2 regions of the Streptomyces sp. NPDC025806 genome follow, and region 2 is predicted to be linked to the other one. Evidence: riboswitches for the same ligand, from Rfam matches in the RefSeq annotation. Region 2 holds a riboswitch; the other holds the start of a gene.

Region 1 (7,543 bases), on a different contig from region 2:
CGCTGTAGACGCCGTACTGGCCCGTGTCGTCGGGCATCGGCTCGGGGGCGTAGACCGCGGTGGACTCGGCCGGGGACTCGGGGGCGGCGGGGCCCCACCCGTCGTGCGCGCCCTGCTCGTACTCCAGGTCGGAGACCTCGAGGGTCGGGTCCTGGTGGACCGGCTCCTTCTTCCGGCGACGCCTGGGCGCGCCCGCGCTCTCCTCCTCGTCGTCGGAGCCGCCGCCCTTGAGAGACCAGCCGGCCTCGAAGCCGCGGCGGAAAGAGAGCGTGACGTACGTCTGGCCGACCGCGAAGGCGATCGCGCCGATCCCGATGACGATCACCGAGGGCATCAGAACGCCGAGGACCACTCCGAGGAAGCCGACGAACGCGAGCAGACGCCAGCGCAGCCGCGCCTTGTTCTGCAGCAGCACCTCACCGAGGAGCCACAGCGCCACCAGTCCGAACGCCGCATAGAGGACCGCCCAGCCCATGTACGCCCCTCTCGTACGGCCGAGGCCCCCGCGGGTACGGCCGATCAGGCCCGCTGGTCGTGCAGGCCCAGATTCTCGTAGATTTCCAACGTCGCAGTGGAGTTGTTGAGCGTAATGAAGTGCAGACCCGGCACGCCTTCGTCAAGCAGCTTCGCGCAGAACTCCGTCGCGAACTCGATGCCAATGGAGCGTACAGCGGCCGGATCGTCTTTGGCTGTGAGGATCCGCTCTTTCAGAGCCGGGGGGAAGTCCGCGTTGCTGAGCTTGGGCAGCCGCTCCAGCATGCGGACACTGGTGACCGGCATGCACTCCGGGATGATCGGGGTGTCGCAGCCGGCGGCGGCGACCTTGTCCCGCAGTCTCAGGTACTCCTCCGGGTGGAAGAACATCTGCGTGATCGCGTAGTCGGCGCCCGCGCGGCACTTGTCGACGAAGTGCCGCACGTCGGCGTCCCAGTCCGCGGAGCGCGGGTGCATCGCCGGGAACGCGGCCACGCCGACGCAGAAGTCCCCCGACTCCTTGATCAGCTCGACCAGTTCGGCCGCGTACGTGAGGCCCTCGGGGTGGGCGATCCACTCCCCCATCGGGTCGCCCGGCGGGTCGCCGCGCACCGCCAGCATGTTCCGGATCCCGGCGTCGGCGTACTGCCCGATGATGTTGCGCAGCTCGGCGACGGAGTGCTCGACGGCGGTGATGTGGGCGACCGGCGTGAGCGTCGTGTCGGCGACGATCTGCTGGGTCTCCTTGACGGTGCCGGCCCGCGTGGAGCCGCCCGCCCCGTACGTGACGGACACGAAGTCGGGGGCGACGGCCTCGACGCGGCGCAGCGCGTTCCACAGGTTGCGCTCGCCCTTGGGGGTCTTCGGCGCGGAGAACTCGAAGGAGTACGTCGCCTTGCCGGGCGTGAGCATGTCGCGCACGGTGCGGGCGCGATCAGTCCTGGTGGAAGCGGTGCCTAGGGCCATACGGGCAGGTTACTGACGGAGGACGACTGTCCCAAATCCCTGTCCAGTCTGCGGACAGGATCCGGACACGGGTGCTGTCCTCGCTGGTCAGCGACCGGTCACAGGGACCGAAGACGCTTGGCGAACTCGGCCGCCGCGGCGCCCGGATCGTCGGCCTCGGTGATCGCGCGGACGACGACGACCCGGCGGGCGCCCGCGTCCAGGACCTCGTCCAGATTCGTCAGGTCGATGCCGCCGATGGCGAACCAGGGGCGGTCGGTGCCGAGCGCGGCGGTGTGGCGCACCAGGTCGAGGCCCGGCGCGTACCGGCCGGGCTTGGTGGGGGTGGGCCAGCAGGGGCCGGTGCAGAAGTAGTCGACGCCCGGCTCGACGGCGGCAGCGTCGGCCTCCGCGTCGGAGTGGGTCGAGCGGCCGATGAGCACGTCGTCGCCGATGATCGCGCGGGCGGCGGGCACGGGCAGGTCGCCCTGGCCCAGGTGCAGCACGTCGGAGGCGCTCGCGTGGGCGACGTCCGCCCGGTCGTTCACCGCGAAGAGCTTGCCGTGGCGGCGGGCGGCCTCGGCGAACACCGCGAGGTGCTCCAGCTCCTCGCCGGCCTCCATGCCCTTGTCACGCAGCTGCACGATGTCGACGCCGCCGGCCAGCACGGCGTCCAGGAACTCCGGCAGGTCGCCCTGGCGCCTGCGCGCGTCGGTGCACAGGTAGAGCCGCGCGTCGGCGAGCAGGTCACGCTTCGGGTCGGCCATGGGAATCCCCCGTCGATGGGCACCGGTGTGCGCGGCCCCGGCCGGGGCCGCGCACACCGCTCGGTTGTCAGGTTCAGACGGCGAGCGCCTGGGCGCGGCGCTTCACCTCCGTGCCGCGATTCTCGCTCAGGGCCTGCGCGGGCGTGCCCGGCAGGGTCGCGTCGGGGGTGAAGAGCCATTCCAGCATCTCTTCGTCGGAGAAGCCGTCGTCCCGCAGGAGCGTCAGGGTCCCGGTCAGGCCCTTGACGATCTTGTCGTCGTCGATGAAGGCGGCGGGCACGTGCAGGGCCCGGTTCTCACCGCGGCGTACGGCGATGAGCTGACCCTCCTTCACCCACTGCCGCACACGCGTCACCTCGACGCCGGTCTGTTCGGCGATGTCGGGGAGGGTGAGCCAGTCGGGGACGAGAGCATCGATCTTTGCGTCAATCTCGGTCACAGGACAAGCCTGCCATCCCGGACTGACAGTCGGAAGCCGGGCCCGCCCGACCAGGTGTTCAGGCCGCGGCGGACTTCAGCGGACGGGCCGGGTCGGCGAGCAGCGCCGGGTCGAGCACGGTGCCCGCCTCGATGAGCTTGCGGCCCTGGGCGAGGTCGCGGGGCTTGCCCACGGCCAGGACGGCGACCAGGGCGCCCTCGCGCAGCCAGCACACCGACCAGGCGGCGCCGGCCGGGTCGCCGCGCCACACGGTGGTGTCGGCGGCGTCGTGGTGGCCCGCGTACTGGACGAAGCGGCCGAACTGCTCGGACCAGAAGTAGGGCACCGGGTCGTAGACGGCCGGGGTGGTGCCGATGATGTTGGCCGCGACGGTGCGGGGGCCCTGGAGCGCGTTGTCCCAGTGGTGGACCATCAGGCGCTGTCCGTAGCGGGCGGACGGGAACGAGGAGCAGTCGCCGACCGCGTACACGTCCGGCACGGAGGTGCGCAGCCCCTCGTCGGCAACGACCTCGTGGTGCTCGCCCAGGACGAGGCCGGAGCCGTCGAGCCAGGCGGTGGCGGGGCGGGCGCCGATGCCGACGACGACGGCCCCGGCGGGCAGCCGCGTCCCGTCGTCGAGGACCACGACTCCGGGCTCGACGCGCTCCACGCGCGCGTGGGTGCGCAGTTCGGCGCCGGCGTCCGCGTACCAGGCGGCCATCGGGGCGGCGACCTCCGCGGGCAGCGCACCGGCCAGGGGGCGCTCGGCGGCCTCGACGACGGTGACCCGGCAGCCCGCGTCGCGCGCGGCGGTGGCGAACTCGGCGCCGATCCAGCCGGCGCCGACGACGACCACGTCGTGCTGCTCGACGAGGACGGGCCGCAGCCGCTCGGCGTCGTCGAGGGTGCGCAGCAGGTGAACGCCGGGGACGCCGCCGGCGCCCGGGAGGCGGATCGGTTCGGCACCCGTCGCGACGACCAGGGCGTCGTACGGGACGGGGCCTGCGGCGGTGTCGAGCTCGTGGTCGGCGGGGCGCAGGCCGGTGACCTCGCGGCCCAGCTGCAGGGTGACGCCGAGGGCCTCGAAGTCGACGTCGAAGGCGGAGCCCTCGGCCTTGCCGAGCAGGACGGCCTTGGAGAGCGGCGGCCGGTCGTAGGGCTGGTGGGGTTCGGCGCCGATCAGCGTGACCGCCCCGGTGAAGCCCTGCTCGCGCAGCGCCACCGCCGTCTGCACGCCGGCCATGCCCGCGCCGACCACGACGACGTGCCGGTCGCCCGGGGGCGTCTCGTTCCCGCTCTCCTGATCGCTCACAAGGTCACCTTAGGCACCCGTGCGGGCATGGGTCAGCGGCCCGGGCCACTCGCGTTCCGTGACGTCCTGCACACGTGTCACCGGTTTAGCGATCAACGCCCCGCGATCATCCCCGCGGCCATCCCCGTGACGACCCCCGCGATCACTCCCGCGCGGCGGGCGCGGCGATCTCCTCGACGACGCTCGTGCCGCTCCCCTCCTGCGACTCCCACTCCCAGGTCTCGTCGAGCCGGACCCGCCCGTCGGGCCGTTCGGAGACGGTGGAGACGCAGTGCCCCGAGGACGTCGTCCCGTCGGTCTTCAGCTGGACGTAGCGGAAGTCGAGCCGGTCGCCCGCGCGGGTGCCCACGAGGTGGCCGCGCACGATGTCGCCGCCTTCGTAGGAGGCCCATATGCGGCCCTCCTCCTCCCTGTAGGCGAAGCGGGTGCGGGTGCCGACCTGACCGGGGGCCTGGTCGGTCACGGGGGCGAGGAAGAGTCCGTCGAGGGATCGGGCCACGGGCTGGGCTCCCTTACTGGGTGGCGTGCCGAACGGCTAGGGTGGCCAACGTAAAGCACACGCGGGAGCCCGTACGCAGCGGGCTGAGAGGGAGGCTGGAGCGGCCTCCGACCGTACGAACCTGATCCGGGTCATGCCGGCGAAGGGAGGGGCTGGACGCCCATGTCGCGTACGCCACCTGTCAGCGGGTCCGCCATCGACGTCGTGGTCGTCGGGGGCGGGATCATCGGTCTGGTGACCGCGTGGAGGGCCGCGCAGCGCGGTCTGTCCGTCGCGGTCGTGGACCCCGAGCCGGGCGGCGGCGCCGCCCGGGTCGCGGCCGGGATGCTGGCCGCCGTCACCGAACTGCACTACGGCGAGGAGACGTTGCTCGCCCTGAACGTGGAGTCCGCGCGCCGCTATCCGGACTTCGCGGCCGAGCTGTCCGAGGCCACGGGCCACGATCTCGGCTACCGCGCGTGCGGCACGCTGGCCGTCGCGCTCGACGCCGACGACCGCTCGCACCTGCGGGAGCTGCACGCGCTGCAACTGCGCTCGGGCCTGGAGTCCGAGTGGCTGTCGGGCCGCGAGTGCCGCCGCCTGGAGCCGATGCTCGCGCCGGGCGTGCGCGGCGGCCTGCGGGTCGACGGCGACCACCAGATCGACCCGAGAAGGCTCGCGGGCGCCCTTGTGACGGCCTGCGAGCGCGCCGGCGTCGCCTTCCACCGGACGTGGGCCGAACGGCTCTCCGTCGTACGGGATCGGGCGCGCGGCGTCGCCCTCGCCGACGGCGGCGAGCTCGCCGCGGAGCAGGTCGTGCTGGCCGCCGGCAGCCTCAGCGGGCGCCTCGCGGGCGTCCCCGAGGCGCTGCTGCCACCGGTGCGCCCGGTCAAGGGCCAGGTACTGCGCCTGACCGTGCCCAAGGCCTACGCGCCGTTCCTGAGCCGCACGGTCCGCGCAGTCGTGCGCGGCGGCAATGTGTACCTGGTGCCGCGCGTCAACGGCGAACTGGTCGTCGGCGCCACCACCGAGGAGCTCGGCTGGGACACCACGGTCACCGCCGGCGGCGTCTACGAGCTGCTGCGCGACGCGCACGAGCTCGTGCCCGGCATCACCGAACTGCCGCTGACGGAGACGCGCGCGGGCCTGCGCCCCGGCTCCCCGGACAACGCGCCGATCCTCGGCCCGACGGCCCTGCCCGGCCTCCTTCTCGCCACCGGCCACTACCGCAACGGCGTGCTGCTGACCCCGGTCACCGGCGACGTCATGGCGCACACCCTGGCCACCGGTGAACTCCCGGACGAGGCACGTCCGTTCACCCCCCAGCGCTTCAGCACCACTTTCCCGGCCCTCTCGGAGCAGCCCGCATGAACGTGTCCGTGAACGGCGAGCCGCGCACCGTGGCCGCCGCGACCAAGCTCGACGAACTGGTGGCCACGCTGACCACCGCCCCCTCCGGCGTCGCCGCCGCCCTCAACGAGACCGTCGTCCCGCGCACGCAGTGGGCCGCGACCGCGCTCACCGAGGGCGACCGGGTCGAGGTCCTCACCGCGGTCCAGGGAGGCTGAGCGACATGGCGGACGACGCTCTCGTCCTCGGCGGCACGACGCTCTCCTCGCGTCTGATCATGGGCACGGGCGGCGCCCCGAGCCTCGACATCCTGGAGCGCTCCCTGGTCGCCTCCGGGACCGAGCTGACCACGGTCGCGATGCGCCGCGTGGACGCCTCCGTCCACGGCTCGGTTCTCTCCGTCCTGGAGAAGCTCGGCATCCAGGTGCTGCCCAACACGGCGGGCTGTTTCACCGCGGGCGAGGCCGTCCTGACGGCCCGCCTCGCGCGCGAGGCGCTCGGCACGGACCTGGTCAAGCTCGAGGTGATCGCCGACGAGCGCACCCTGCTGCCCGACCCGATCGAGCTGCTGGACGCGGCCGAGACGCTCGTGGACGACGGTTTCACCGTGCTCCCGTACACGAACGACGACCCCGTGCTCGCGCGCAAGCTGGAGGACGTGGGGTGCGCGGCGGTCATGCCGCTCGGCTCGCCGATCGGCTCCGGGCTCGGCATCCGCAACCCGCACAACTTCCAGCTGATCGTCGAGCACGCGCGCGTGCCGGTGATCCTGGACGCGGGCGCGGGCACGGCCTCCGACGTGGCGCTCGCCATGGAGCTGGGCTGCGCCGGTGTGATGCTCGCCTCCGCGGTGACCCGCGCGCAGGAGCCGGTGCTGATGGCCGAGGGCATGCGGCACGCGGTGGAGGCGGGCCGCCTCGCCCGCCGCGCGGGCCGCATTCCCAGGCGGCACTTCGCCGAGGCGTCCTCGCCGACGGACGGGATGGCCCGCCTGGACCCGGAGCGCCCGGCCTTCTGAGCGGGTCGCACAGGGTCACAGGTCTGCTGCAGTACCTCCCGGGCGGGCCGGGCCTGTCGGTCACTCCTCGTACACTCGCCTGCGTGGACACGACCCTTCAGGACCCGCTGCTCGGGCAGGTGCTCGACGGCCGGTACCGCGTCGACGCACGGATCGCGGTCGGCGGGATGGCCACGGTCTACCGGGCCGTGGACACCCGCCTCGACCGCGTGCTCGCGCTCAAGGTGATGCACCCCTCGCTGGCGGCCGACGCCTCGTTCGTCGACCGCTTCATCCGCGAGGCCAAGTCCGTCGCCCGCCTCTCGCACCCGAACGTGGTGGGGGTGTACGACCAGGGCACCGACGGCGCGTACGTGTATCTGGCGATGGAGTACATCGCGGGGTGCACGCTGCGTGACGTGCTGCGCGAGCGCGGGGCGCTGCGCCCGCGGGCCGCGCTGGACATCCTGGAGCCGGTGCTCGCCGCGCTCGGGGCGGCGCACCGCGCGGGTTTCGTGCACCGCGACATGAAGCCGGAGAACGTCCTGATAGGGGACGACGGCCGGGTCAAGGTGGCGGACTTCGGTCTGGTCCGCGCGGTGGACACGGTGACGAACACGACGGGCGCGGTGCTCGGCACGGTCTCGTACCTGGCGCCGGAGCAGATCGAGGACGGCACGGCGACGCCGAGCGTGGACGTGTACGCGTGCGGTGTCGTCTTCTACGAGATGCTGACCGGCGGCAAGCCGCACTCCGGGGACACCCCGGCCCAGATCCTCTACAAGCACCTGAACGAGGACGT
Region 2 (7,543 bases):
TTCGAGGGCCTGCTCGCCCTTGAGGCGGTGCTTGCCCGCGTTCAGGGTGAGGCCGCTGTACGGGTCGTCGATGGCCTTGCGGGTGTTGACGTCCACGCCGCCGAGTTCGTCGATGAGCTTCTGGAAGCCCTTGAAGTCGACTTCGAGGTAGTGGTCCATGCGGACGCCCGACAGGTGCTCGACCGTCTTGACGGTGCACGCCGGGCCGCCGACCTGGTACGACGAGTTGAACATGGTGGCGTGGGCGGCCGGGGCGCTGCCGCCGTCGGTGGTCCGGCACTCGGGCCGGTCGACGAGGGTGTCGCGCGGGATGCTGACGACGGAGGCCTTCTTGTGGCTCTTGTCGACGTGCAGGACCATCGCCGTGTCGGCGCGGGCGCCGGCGATGCCGGTGCCGTAGTGGCCGTGCGTGCCGGCCCGGGAGTCGGAGCCGAGCAGCAGGATGTTCATGGCGCCGTCGTGCCGTGCGTCCGGGCGGTCCGTGCCCAGGGCGGCGTTCACGTCGGTGCCCTTGATGTTGCCGTCGAGGTGCTGCCAGGCGTAGGCGACGCCGGTGCCGCCGGCCACGACGACGGCGGCGGCGCCCCACGCCACCCAGCGCAGGGGCCTCCTGCGCCGCCGGTGCCGGGAGCCCCCGGTGCTCGGGGGCCCGTACTCGGGGGCCGGGTGGGGATGGTCTGCGCTGCTGCCGTGCATGTGGTGCTCCTCGCCGCCCTGTCGGGCGGCCCGCGTCGTCGTCCCGGGTCGTGCCTCGCCCCCGTGCCGTCGGCTCAGTACGCGCCGAAGACGTTGTCGATCGAGCCGTAGCGGTCGGCGGCGTAGTTCGCGGCGGCGGTGATGTTGGCGACCGGGTCGGTGAGGGAGTAGGCAGTGCCCTCGACGTGGTAGGCGTCGAAGGTCGGCTGGATCACCTGGAGCAGACCGATGGACGGGGTGCCGTTGATCGCGTTGATGTCCCAGTTGTTCTGGGCCAGCGGGTTGCCGGAGGACTCGCGCATGATGTTGCGGTAGAGGCCGTCGTACGAACCGGGGATGCCCTTGGCGGCCATGATGTCGAGGGACTCGCGGATCCAGCCGTCGAGGTTGTTCGCGTAGCCCTTGGCGGCGACGAGGGACGCCGTCGTCACCGAGGCGGGGGCGGCGGCGGGCTCGGCGGCCTGCGCGGTGGTGGGGACCAGGGTGAGCGCGGCGGCCACGGCGCCGGCACCGGCGATACCGGCGACGGAGAAGCGCGGAAGGCGAGAGGTGCGGGCGGCGCCGGTCCGGGTGCGCTTGAGGTTCATGCGGGGGAACTCCCTGGTGCGTCGTGAGGCTCCGGCGGAGGTTCCGCCGTTCTGCCGTCCCGGCTGCTGCCTGGAACGACGCACAGCTTTAGGGGCGGTCCGCACAGGACGCAAAGGTGTGACGTACTACCCGACTACGCAGTAAACGGACGTCTCCGCGAGGTGGAGCAGGACGCGGCCACGGCCTCCGGCTACTATCCGGGTCCGTAGATGGCGCAGGTCACATGGCGCGGCTCACACAGCCGTGTCCGATCCGCCCTTTTCCTCCCCGCATCGCGCGGCACCAGTCCCCTGACCTGCGCAATTTCGGGATTTGTCCCGCTTTCAGTGGGCATGGCCGGACGGGGTGGATCAGACCTCGGCGCGCCTGCGGAGCCGGACCGGGACATAGAGGACAAGAGCGACTACGAAGGCCACGTAGTAGCCGAGGTCGGCGCCGTGCAGCGCCTCGGCGACAGGTCCCACATAGAGGGCGGTGTCCATGAACGGCACGGTGGCGGCGAAGGATCCGGCGAAGGCGATCAGAGCGGGGAGCACGGGCTGCGGCCGGCTCTCCTCCGCCGCGAGGTCCACGGGCGCCCCGTCGCGGGCCCGGCGGCGGGCGAACCAGTCGACGAGGACGACGGCGACGAAGCCGGGGATCCAGTAGCCGACGAACAGGAGCACGTTCTGGAAGCGGGCCGCGGTGTCGGCGGCGTGCATCCACAGGACGAGCGGGAAGCCGAGGAGTGCGGCGAGCGCGGCGCCGAGCGGGCGGGGCAGCCGGACGCCGACGACCTGGAGGGCGAGCGAGCCGCTGTAGTCGTTCATCGCGTTGCTGCACAGGGCGGCCAGCGCGACGGCCAGCAGCCCGAGCGAGCCGACGACGCCTCCGCCGAGGAGGGTGTCGACGCCCTGGGCGGTCTGGTCGGTGAAGACGGAGGCGCCCCCCAGTCCGAGCGCCTCGACCGCGGTGAAGGAGACGACGATGCCGGCGAGCGTGCACCAGAACATGCGGGACGGGGACGTGGTGCGCGGGAGGTAGCGGCTGAAGTCGCTCGCGTACGGGGCCCAGGAGACGGACAGGCTGAGCGCGACGGTGGTGGTGAGGACGAACGCGCCCATCCGGTCGGCGCCCTGTGCGGCGCCGTGGGACGCGGGGGTGACGCCCGCGTCGGCGAGACGCAGGGCCAGGGCGCAGAAGGCGACCGCGAGGACGGCCGTCATCCACTTCTGCAGGCGGTGGATAGCCTCGTAGCCGAACGCGCCGAGCAGCCCCTGCGCGCCCATCATCACCAGGGCGCCGAGCCAGAACGGCCAGCCGCACAGCCGGGCGAGCGCGTCGCCGCCGAACAGGCCGATGAGCGCGTCCCAGGCGATGGACGACAGCCACTGGAGCGCGCCGGGGACCACGACCCCGCGCCCGAACGCGAGCCGGGCGAGCGGCAGTTGTCCGGCGCCGGTGCGGCTGCCCCAGGTGCCGAGGTAGGCGGTGGGGATCGCGCCGAGGACCGTGCCGAGGACGACGGCGGCCAGCGCGGTCGCGAAGTCGAGGCCGAGGGCGATGCCGACCGTGCCGGTGAAGACACCGCTCATCGTCAGGTTCGGCGCGAACCAGACGGTGAACAGGCGGCCTGCGCCGCCGTAGCGGTGCTCCTCGGGGACGGGCGCGATGCCGCGCGCCTCGGGGCGCCAGTCCCCCGGCGCGGTGGGCATCCGCCCGTCAAAGGCGGCGCTCCGGGGCTCGCTCGAGACATGCGGTATCGACATCGCTGACATCCCTCCGCCAGTGCTAACTGGTTCAGGTTCTACGGGTGTGATCTCAGCTCCGTCGCATGTGCGGGAGCACCCCGTGTCGGGCAGTACGGGAGCGAACACTAGCCGCTGACCGGGCGGGGGACGAAGCCGCCCCGGCTCCGTCCCACACTCCGGTCAGCGATGCCGGCCTCCGGGGCGCGTCACATGTTGATCATGTGGCCCGCGAGTCCGTGCACGGCCTCCTTCACGGCCTCGCCCAGCGTCGGGTGCGCGTGCACGTTGCGGGCGACCTCGTGGACGGTGAGGTCCCACTGCTGGGCCAGCGTCAGTTCCGGCAGCAGCTCGGTGACGTCCGGGCCGATCAGGTGCCCGCCGATGAGCTCGCCGTGCGTGGCGTCGCTGATGAGCTTGACGAAGCCGTTGGTGTCGCCGAGGCCGTGCGCCTTGCCGTTCGCCATGAAGGGGAACTTGGCGACCTTCACGTCGTAGCCGAGGTCGCGGGCCTGCGCCTCCGTGTAGCCGAAGCTGGCGATCTGCGGCTGGCAGTAGGTGGCCCGCGGGATCATCGCGTAGTCGAGCTCCATCGTCTCGGCGCCGGCGAGCGTCTCGGCGGCGATGACACCCATCGCCTCGGCGGTGTGCGCGAGCATCAGCTTGGCGGTGACGTCGCCGATGGCGTAGATGTGCGGCACCGAGGTGCGGCAGAAGCCGTCGACCTGGATCGCGCCGCGCTCGGTGAGCGCGACACCGGTGCCCTCCAGGCCGTAGCCCGTGACGTTGGGTGCGAAGCCGATGGCCTGGAGGACCTTGTCGGCGGTGAGGACCTGCTGGGCGCCGTCCTTGCCGGTGACGGTGACCTGGACGTCGGGGCCGGACTCGTCGATGGCGTCGACCCGGGTCGACGTCAGCACGTCGATGCCCAGCTTGCGGTACTGGCGGGCCAGTTCGGCCGACACCTCGGCGTCCTCCAGGGGCGCCATCCGGTCGAGGAACTCGACGATCGTCACCTTCACGCCGTACTGGTGCAGCACGTACGCGAACTCGATGCCGATCGCGCCCGCGCCGGCGATGACGATCGAGCGGGGCAGCTCGTCGGCGAGGATCTGCTCCTCGAAGGTGACGACGCGTTCGCTGCGCCGGGTGCCGGGCAGCAGCCGGGGCGTGGCGCCGGTGGCGATGATGCAGTGCTCGAAACCGATGGTGCGGGTCGTGCCGTCGGACCCGGCGACCTGGAGGGTGTGCGCGTCGAGGAAGGTGCCGCGGCCGTCGAACTCCGCGATCTTGTTCTTCTTCATCAGGTAGTGGACGCCCTTGACGCGGCCGTCGGCGACCTTGCGGCTGCGGGTGAAGGCCTCGCCGTAGTCGAAGGTGACCTGGCCGTCGACCTTGATGCCGAAGGTCTTCGCCTCGTGGTGGAAGATGTGGGCCAGTTCCGCGTTGCGCAGCAGGGCCTTGGTGGGGATGCAGCCCACGTTCAGACAGACGCCGCCCCAGTACTTCTCCTCGACGACCGCGACCCGCTTGCCGAGCTGGGCCGCACGGACCGCGGCCACGTATCCGCCGGGTCCCGCTCCCAGTACGACCACGTCGAACCGCTCGTCCTGCTCCACCATGACCATGTCCTCTTTCATAGCCTCGTCCGTCGCGGGGATCGCCCGCCGTGTCGGATTCTGCCGCTCCGACGGGTCGGCCACCACCGCGATGAGGCGCATACCCTCGACAGCGTCGGACATCACAGTCGTCGGACTTCACGGTCGGACATGGCAGGGGGAGGCGAACGGTGTTCCGGTCCGTCAGGCATGGGCGGTCGCTCGCGATCGTCCTGTGCGTGCTCGCCCTGCTGCTGCTCGGTCCGAGCGCGCCCGCCGGAACGCTCGTCGCCCGGCCCGCGCTGCCGCCGGGCGCGCCCACGGACGTCGTCGAGGGCCGGGTGATGACGTGGAACCTGTGCAATCCCTGCGGCGGACCCGAACTCGCCGTCGGGCGGGCAGCGCACATCGCCGCGTACGCGCCGCAGGTCATCGGCTTCCAGGAGGCGTGCGCGCGGGACGTCGAGCGGATCCGGGACCACCTGGAGCGCCTGTACGGGCTGCGCTACCACGTGGCGTACGGGCCGGTGCTGCGCAACTGGGGGCGGTGCGGCGGGCTGCCGTGGCGGCCGGGCGGCTTCGGGCAGGCGATCCTGTCCGCGGAGCCGATGACGGAGCGCAGGACGGCGGAGTACCCGGACGGCGGCTCCGAGGACCGCGGCTATCTGGCCGTCACGACCGTGGTGGGTGGCCGGCCCGTGCGCGTCTTCGACACGCATCTCGCCCAGCGCAGCCAGGAGTCGGTCCGGGCGGGCCAGGTCCGTTTCCTCGCGACGGCCGTCTCGCGGTACGCGCACACGGTCGTGCTCGGCGACTTCAACGCCGTGCCCGAGTCGCCCGAGCTGCGCCCCCTGTGGAAGGTGGCCCGGAACGCGGCGCCCGAGTGCGGCCCCTCCCCCACGGCGGGCTGTGCCACCACGACGGACTGGCACAGCACCTTCGACCACGTCTTCCTGCGCGGGATCGCGGCGCGTGGGCACGGCGTCCATCCGAGCCGGTACTCGGACCACGACGCCGTCCACGCCGACCTCGGGCCGGATGTCTAGCAATCCCTTCGGTCCTCCGTACGGAAGGCGGCCCGGCCACCTGACAGGACCGCGCTCCCCCGTTCGGCGTCGGACGCGGTGAACGTCAGGGCGCGCGGGCCGTCCGTCCGGCACTCCGCGAGCAGCCGGTCGTCGGGGAACACCGGGGCCGAGAAGCGGGCCTCCAGGGTCTCCAGGTCGGCGGGGTGAGCGCCCAGGGTGCGGGCGAGCGGGAGGGTCGTCGCGGCGAGCGTGCACAGGCCGTGCAGGAACGGGCGAGGCATACCGGCGGCCCGGGCGGCCCCGGGGTCGATGTGCATGGCGTGTCGGTCGCCCAGCAGGCGGTAGAGCGCGGCCTGTTCGGCGTGCGTGGGCACGGTGACGCGGTGGTCGGGGGCGGTGTCGGACGGGCGCGGCGCTGAGGGGCCGCGCTCGCCGCCGAAGCTGCCGCGTCCCGGGGCGAAGAGGGACCAGGTCGCCACGAAGAACTCGCTCTCCACCTCGACCTCGTAGACGGCGGCGGCGCCCTTGTCCCACACCTGCGACACCCGTGCCGTCATGGTGAGTTCGCCGCTGCGCGGCAGGGCGCGGCGCACGGTGAGGCGCTGCGCGCCGTGCACGGCGGTCGTCACGTCGAAGGCGCCCGCGGAGCCGAACGCGTCGGGCGCCCACTGGGCGAGGGTGAGCGCGAAGGTGGGCAGGACCCGCAGGCGGTCCTCGTACACGAGGTCGAGCTCGTCGGCGCGGGCGCCGACGGCGAGCGCGTAGAGGATCGCGTCGCGTTCGGTGTAGCCGACGGTGCGGCTGCCGAGGGCGTGGCCGCGCCAGTCGGCGCCGGTCGGTGCGGACACGGGTGCGTTCATCGGTCGACTCCCAGGACGAGACCGCTGGTGGGGACGCCGGTGCCGGCCGTGACGAGCACGTGGCCGACGCCGTCGGGTTGGTTGACGGAGGTGCCGCGCACGAGGCGGACCCCTTCGGCGATGCCGTTCATGCCGTGCAGATAGGCCTCGCCGAGCTGGCCGCCGTGCGTGTTGGTGGGCAGCCGTCCGCCGAGTTCGAGATGGCCGTCGGCGATGAAGTCCTTGGCCTCGCCGGTGCCGCAGAAGCCGAGCTCCTCCAGCTGCGGCAGGACCAGCGGCGTGAAGTGGTCGTAGAGGATCGCGGCGTCGACGTCGTCGGGCCGCAGCCCGCTCTGCGCGTACAACTGCCGCCCCACCAGGCCCATTTCGGGGATGCCGCTGATCTTCGGCCGGTAGTAGCTGGTCATCATGTGCTGGTCGTCGCCGAGGCCCTGCGCGGCGGCGCGGATCACGGCCGGGGGGTGCGGCAGGTCGCGGGCGCGTTCGGCGGAGACGATCACGAGGGCCTGGCCGCCGTCGGTCTCCTGGCAGCAGTCGAGGAGCCGCAGCGGTTCGGCGATCCAGCGGGAGGCCTGGTGGTCGGCGAGGGTGATGGGCCGCTCGTAGTACCAGGCGGCGGGGTTGGTCGCGGCGTGCTTGCGGTCGACGACGGCGACGCGGCCGAAGTCCTCGCTCGTCGCCCCGTACTCGTGTTGGTAGCGGCGGGCGAACAGGGCGACCCACTGGGCGGGCGTGTTGAGTCCGAAGGGGGTCATCCAGGCGTACGCGGCCCGGTCGGCGCTGCTGTCGAGGGCCCGGTCCGCCTGGCCGAGCCCGTACCGCTCGCCGGAGCGTTCGTTGAACGCCCGGTAGCAGACGACGACTTCGGCTGCGCCGGTGGCGACGGCCATGGCGGCCTGCTGCACGGTGCCGCAGCCGGCGCCGCCGCCGTAGCCGACGCGTGAGAAGAAGGTGACCTCGCCCATGCCCGTGTTACGGGCCACGTGGATCTCGGAGTTGGTCTCGGCGGTGAAGGTGACGAGGCCGTCGACGTCGGCGGGCGTGAG

The links. A riboswitch is a leader RNA that binds a small molecule or an ion and turns the genes downstream of it on or off. The one in region 2 is predicted to bind thiamine pyrophosphate.
Region 1: it holds a riboswitch for thiamine pyrophosphate, as region 2 does, so the genes downstream of both, thiO (glycine oxidase ThiO) here and ACZ4E1_RS21695 (purine-cytosine permease family protein) in region 2, are expected to answer to the same signal.

What each region holds. Positions count from the first base shown of each region.
Region 1 covers NZ_JBVHMU010000001.1:383,155-390,697, reverse strand. Annotated here, with positions in the region: gene ACZ4E1_RS01785 (TMEM165/GDT1 family protein) at 1-475, opposite strand, end outside; gene metF (methylenetetrahydrofolate reductase [NAD(P)H]) at 520-1,440, opposite strand; gene thiE (thiamine phosphate synthase) at 1,539-2,186, opposite strand; gene ACZ4E1_RS01770 (Rv2175c family DNA-binding protein) at 2,260-2,625, opposite strand; gene ACZ4E1_RS01765 (NAD(P)/FAD-dependent oxidoreductase) at 2,684-3,916, opposite strand; gene ACZ4E1_RS01760 (avidin-fold protein) at 4,059-4,415, opposite strand; TPP riboswitch at 4,467-4,580, shown strand; gene thiO (glycine oxidase ThiO) at 4,578-5,765, shown strand; gene thiS (sulfur carrier protein ThiS) at 5,762-5,962, shown strand; gene ACZ4E1_RS01745 (thiazole synthase) at 5,968-6,762, shown strand; gene pknB (Stk1 family PASTA domain-containing Ser/Thr kinase) at 6,846-7,543, shown strand, end outside.
Region 2 covers NZ_JBVHMU010000009.1:95,968-103,510, reverse strand. Annotated here, with positions in the region: gene ACZ4E1_RS21705 (LCP family protein) at 1-696, opposite strand, end outside; gene ACZ4E1_RS21700 (transglycosylase SLT domain-containing protein) at 771-1,283, opposite strand; gene ACZ4E1_RS21695 (purine-cytosine permease family protein) at 1,635-2,978, opposite strand; TPP riboswitch at 3,024-3,125, opposite strand; gene lpdA (dihydrolipoyl dehydrogenase) at 3,221-4,633, opposite strand; gene ACZ4E1_RS21685 (endonuclease/exonuclease/phosphatase family protein) at 4,801-5,655, shown strand; gene ACZ4E1_RS21680 (MaoC/PaaZ C-terminal domain-containing protein) at 5,652-6,497, opposite strand; gene ACZ4E1_RS21675 (lipid-transfer protein) at 6,494-7,543, opposite strand, start outside.